Linked DNA regions of Solitalea lacus. The protein of the gene in region 1 interacts with the protein of each later gene in a pairwise test. Links are inferred from orthologs where the notes say so. Each region holds a gene or a part of one and is shown on either strand. Other genes may lie near its edges.

Evidence for each region. The genes of interacting proteins can lie anywhere in the genome.
Region 2: the proteins of L2B55_RS05815 (region 1) and ftsZ interact in binary tests that used the Escherichia coli proteins (3 or more experiments, as listed by UniProt). The link is inferred for Solitalea lacus from one-to-one orthologs.

Annotation. Positions count from the first base shown.
Region 1 is NZ_CP091740.1:1,370,675-1,373,522, forward strand. Bases 46-2,836 are described here. They hold L2B55_RS05815 (rod shape-determining protein), read right to left. Parts: upstream 2,057-2,836; coding sequence 1,034-2,056; downstream 46-1,033. Other genes in these bases: L2B55_RS05805 (rod shape-determining protein MreD), read right to left, coding at 46-100; mreC (rod shape-determining protein MreC), read right to left, coding at 93-935; purH (bifunctional phosphoribosylaminoimidazolecarboxamide formyltransferase/IMP cyclohydrolase), read right to left, coding at 2,149-2,836. Also shown: more of L2B55_RS05805, read right to left, coding at 1-45; more of purH, read right to left, coding at 2,837-2,848. UniProt on the Escherichia coli protein: Forms membrane-associated dynamic filaments that are essential for cell shape determination. Acts by regulating cell wall synthesis and cell elongation, and thus cell shape.
Region 2 is NZ_CP091740.1:3,508,467-3,511,437, forward strand. What follows is about bases 33-2,946. They hold ftsZ (cell division protein FtsZ), read right to left. Parts: upstream 2,343-2,946; coding sequence 723-2,342; downstream 33-722. Other genes in these bases: L2B55_RS15055 (aminotransferase class I/II-fold pyridoxal phosphate-dependent enzyme), read right to left, coding at 33-542; ftsA (cell division protein FtsA), read right to left, coding at 2,536-2,946. Outside these bases: more of L2B55_RS15055, read right to left, coding at 1-32; more of ftsA, read right to left, coding at 2,947-2,971. UniProt on the Escherichia coli protein: Essential cell division protein that forms a contractile ring structure (Z ring) at the future cell division site. The regulation of the ring assembly controls the timing and the location of cell division.

The sequences.
Region 1 (2,848 bases):
GAACTGCAATGTTATACAGCGAAAGATTAGTTAAGAAAAATACCTGAAATATAACCAGGAATATGAATCGGAATATGTTAGCAGCAATAAGTCTAATCATGGCTCAAATTGGATTCGAGTTTCTGCTTTTCTTGAATGAATTTATCTTGAACAACGTAAACGTATTGTAAACGTTGAAAATCAGTTGAAAGTAACACTTCAACATTAAGTAAGCTTTCGCCAGTTTGCTTAGGAGCGTCTATCACTTTTCCTAATGATACATTTTCAGGAAATAATGAGTATCCGGTTGTAACAACTTTTTCTCCTTTTTTTACCGTTACGTGATTCGGGATTTCTTTTAAGACAGCAATACGCGGATTAGTGCCTTGCCATACTAAAGATCCGATTACGTTTGTTGAAGCCAACTTAACACTGATTTTACTGTCTTTGTGTAATAAAGACATCACAGTACAAAAGTGATCCGATACATCTCTTACAATACCCACAACACCTTGGTCTGCAATAACTCCCATGCCCGGTTTTATTCCATGACGAGCACCTCTGTTTAAGGTAAGGAAGTTGCTCTGATAATTAACTGTGTTGTTAACAACCTTGGCTTCTATATATGAGTACTGCTGAATTTTCATGGAATCTTGCTTCAGAGTATCAACAATAGTAGCTTTTTTAACGGAATCATTATAGAAAACCGAAGGAAGCATGTTCCGAAGTTTGGCGTTTTCAGCAACTAAACTATCATTAACACGACCCAGTTGAAGGTAGCTTTTAAAGTCGTTTGAAGCTGAATAAAGATTTCCTATGAAGTGGTTGGATGAATTAATAAATGTAGTTTTTTGGTAGTCGTTATTTTGAATAAGCAGAATAATTGCGATAACCTCAAAAATAACAAACAGAAAGAATGCGTGGAAACGAAGTATGAATAGCCAAAGGTTACGCATTGGTTTAGTTTAATGGTGTGAATGATTAAACGAAAGAATGATAGAGTGTTTGAATTATTCGCCCATTCTATCATTCCGTCATTCTTTCATCGTATTGTTTACGGCATCAAAAATCTGAAATTCTCAATATTTTTAAGTGCGATACCAGTACCGCGAACAACTGCACGAAGTGGGTCTTCTGCAACATGCACAGGCAGTTTGGTTTTAGCAGCAATACGCTTATCTAAACCACGTAATAAAGCACCTCCACCAGTTAAGTAGATACCAGTTTGGAAAATATCGGCAGAAAGTTCAGGAGGAGTAATCTCCAAGGCTTTCAAAATTGCTTCTTCAATTTTTGAAATCGATTTATCTAAGCAGTGTGCAATTTCGGTATACGAAACCATGATTTGCTTAGGAACACCAGTCATCAAATCGCGACCTTGAACGGCGAAATCAGCAGGAGGTTCTTGTAATTCAGCCAAAGCTGAACCAACCTCGATTTTAATTTTTTCCGCAGTACGGTCTCCAATTAAAATATTGTGCTGACGACGCATATAGTTTACAATATCCGAATCGAAGTTATCACCGGCTACGCGAATCGATTGATCGCAAACGATACCTCCTAAGGCAATAACGGCAATTTCGGTAGTTCCACCACCAATATCAATAATCATGTTGCCCATTGGCTCTTCCACATCAATACCAATACCGATTGCAGCAGCCATAGGTTCATGGATTAAGTATACTTCTTTTGCTCCGGCAATTTCTGCTGAGTCACGTACGGCACGTTTCTCAACTTCAGTAATACCCGAAGGGATACAAATAACCATACGGAGAGAAGGGAATAACCATCCTTTACCACCATTGATCATTTTGATAAACCCACGGATCATGTGTTCGGCAGCGTCAAAGTCGGCAATTACACCGTCTTTTAATGGTCGAACTGTTTTAATATTCTCATGCGTTTTACCATCCATTTGCATTGCCTGTCGGCCAATGGCGATCATCTTGCCACTTTTGCGGTCAAGGGCCACTATTGACGGCTCATCAACTACTACTTTATCGTTATGGATAATTAGGGTATTGGCAGTACCTAAATCAATTGCGATTTCCTGGGTAAAAAAGTTAAACAGTCCCATTCGGTTGTCGTTCGGTTATAATTATTAATTCTTACTTACTTGTTTACGAAACATGCCTGATTTTTAGATTAACTAGCTGTTAAATATAAAAATTAATGTTTAAAATGACGCACTCCTGTAAATACCATCGCAACATTATTATTATTGCAATACTCAATCGAGTCTTTGTCTTTAATTGAACCACCTGGTTGTAATACTGCAGTAATACCTGCCTGGTGGGCAATTTCAACACAATCAGGGAATGGGAAGAATGCATCAGAAGCCATTACTGCGCCTTTTAAATCAAATCCGAAAGTTTCAGCTTTTAAAATGGCCTGTTTTAGGGCATCTACACGAGAGGTTTGTCCAACGCCACTTGCCAATAAAACATCACCCTTTACTAACACAATTGTGTTCGATTTAGTATGTTTTACTAATTTATTTGCGAAAAATAAATCTTTCAGCTCGGCCTCTGTAGGAGCTTTGGTTGTAACGGTTTGCATTTGAGCCGGGCCTTCCATTGAAAGGTCTTTGTCTTGCTCGATTACACCATTTAATAAAGTTTTAAATTGTTTGGCAGGTAACGCTACCGGTTTTTGACGTAAAATAATACGGTTTTTCTTTTCGGTTAAAATACTCAATGCATCAGTATCATATTCAGGAGCAATTAACACTTCAAAGAATAACTTATTGATTTCGCTTGCTGTTGCAGCATCAACTTTGCGATTAGTGATTAATACACCTCCAAAAGCTGAAACAGGATCGCACGCTAAAGCAGCGTCCCAAGCATCTTTTAAAACAGAACGTGTAGCT
Region 2 (2,971 bases), 2.1 Mb from region 1 along the record:
ATAGCACCAGAAGTACCTTCAATTAATTTTTCTGCACGTTGCAATTGTTTTTCAAGGCTTTCCATATCGTTATGAGTGTACACATAGCGTTTGCCTTGGTGTAAACGAACACCGTCAATAATACATGCGTGTGATTCAGCATCATAAACGATAACATCATGACGATCAACCAATGTATCAATGATTGATAACATGCCCTGATATCCGTAATTTAATAGGAATGCATCTTCAAAACCTACAAATTCTGCAAGTTCTTTTTCTAAAGCTTCGTGATTGTTGGAGTTACCCGACATCATACGGGCACCCATTGGCAATGCCAACCCATATTGAGCTGCACCTTCAGCATCCGCTTTACGCACTTCGGGATGATTGGCCAAACCCAGATAGTTATTCAAACTCCAAACGAGGTGTTCTTTACCGCGAAACATCATATGAGGGCCAATTTCGCCTTCCAATTTAGGAAATGCGAAATAACCATGAGCCCATTTTGAATGCTGCCCGATTGGTCCTCTTTTCTCCTTGATCTTCTCAAAAATATCCAATGCTTTAAAATTTAATGTTAAATCCTAGTAAACTTGCAAAAATAAAGGTTAACTGCAGGATTGTCAACTAGGTTACTAATTAATGGTTTGATTACAATTTATTTACTAGTAGTAAATTTGAGCGCGAAATTTATAAAAAATCCCGGTAAAACCGGGATTCTTATTTTCATTAAATGTTAATTAATCAACATTATCGTGTAAAAACGAGTTATTTGGGCGAATTTCTGTACCGTCATTATCGGACGATAGTGTAAATCGAGAGATATGTTGTTCTGACGAATGTGGCGTTTCTTTCAATTTCATATTTTTACGCACATAGGCCGGTACGTTTTCAAGCTCATTTAACCCACTATTGCTATTTAAACGAATACTTAAATTCTTCAACTTCATGATGCGCTCACGCGACAATTGAAGATTACGGCGCATGATCTCTTCTTCTGACAGATCCTCATCAGCATAACTAGTTGGCTGAATTGACTGTTCAGGTTCTGGCTCAGGGCTTACCTCTACTTTAACACTTTCTTTAATCTTATTACTTACGGTGAATTCAAATGTATTCGAAGGCGCGTTTGATTCATTGGATTCAACACCAAATAAATCAAACATTGACACTTGTCTTAATGGCCCTGATACAGGCTGTACCGTAGGATTAGCTTGTACCTGTGGCTGCTCAACTACTTTAATTGAAGGCTCTAATGACTTATTCTTTAAAGTATTTACAGCAGTCTCATTGGCAGGCTGTTGATGATCGTCATGCAAGCTAATTACTATGCGTTCCGGTTCCTGATTTACAGGTTGTTCCACAACAACTGTATTATTTATCTGAGACGATTCACGCTCAGAACGAGTAGTGAAACCTGTAGCAATTAAAGTTACCGAAATTGCTTCTCCTAAAGATTCATCATTACAGTTACCCCAAATAATGTCAGCCGTCGATCCTGCTTTAGATTGAATGTAATCGGTAATCTCTGTTACCTCATCCATTAATACTTCTTTAAGTCCAGAAGTAATATTTAGCAGAATATAACGAGCACCTTCAATCTCATTATCGTTCAATAATGGAGATGCCATTGCGCCTTCAACCGCTTTACGTGCTCTGTTCTCACCTTCGGCTGCATAAGAACCCATAATGGCCACTCCGCTATCCTTCATTACAGTTTTAACATCTTCAAAATCAACGTTAATGTAACCAGGAACTGTTATAATTTCAGCAATACCTTTTGATGCTGTGGTTAATACATTATCTGCCTGGGCAAATGCTTTAGCAAGCTCTAAGTTTCCACACATTTGGCGCACCTTTTCATTGGAAATCACCAGTAAGGTATCTACATTTTTCTTTAACTCTTCCAATCCGAGTTCGGCCTGAACTTTTCGTCGTGGCCCCTCAAATTTAAATGGCGTTGTGACAATACCAACGGTAAGAATGCCCATCTCTTTTGCCGCTTTAGCAATAATAGGGCTCGCTCCTGTACCTGTACCTCCACCCATTCCTGCAGTGATAAACACCATTTTTGTATTACTGCCCAGCATGTCACGTATTTGATCTACGTTTTCAATAGCTGAGTTTTTACCAACTTCGGGAATAGAACCTGCCCCACGCCCTTCCGTTAAACTAGCCCCCAATTGCACTTTGTTAGGAATTGGACTTAGCTCTAATGCTTGGGCGTCGGTATTACAGATAATGAAGTCAACCCCTTTAATACCCTGACGGTACATGTGATTAACTGCATTTCCACCTCCACCTCCAACACCAATTACCTTAATAATTGATGATTTTTCTTTATACATTTCGAATTCCATTATCCAGATGTTTAAGCTACGTAAACCAGTGATTTCATTTTACAATGTAATTATAGCGATTTAAATGCCCTTTTTTAAGCCTAGGACCCCCCATTGTGGAAAACCCGGCACATTGTTGATAATTATTGACATTTTATCCACGCTTCCCATCGTATAAGTATGCTCTACTTTGGATTTTCCTATTTCCAGACTCCTATTTCAAGTAATCTTTATCGTCAATGTCCTCTCTAATAAAGTCCTTAATCGGGTCAATAAACTTCTTCAACCATTGCTTGCGATCAGCCTGTGGTTGATGCGATTGATTATCCACAGTGTAAGTATTTTCATTCTTAACACGATCCTCCTCTAGCGTTTGCAACCCCTTAATTACCAATCCTATACCTGTTGCATACATTGGACTTGCAATTTCAGCATGATTAGATTTGGCAATGTGTTCATTCGGATATCCAATGCGAGCATCCAATCCGGTAATGTATTCAACCAATTGAGGCAAATGCTTCAACTGAGCACCACCACCGGTCAATACGATTCCGGCAATCAATTTCTTCTCATATCCTGAACACTGTATTTCATAATATACATGTTCAATTATTTCCTCCATTCGAGCCTGAATAATATAGGCCAGATTT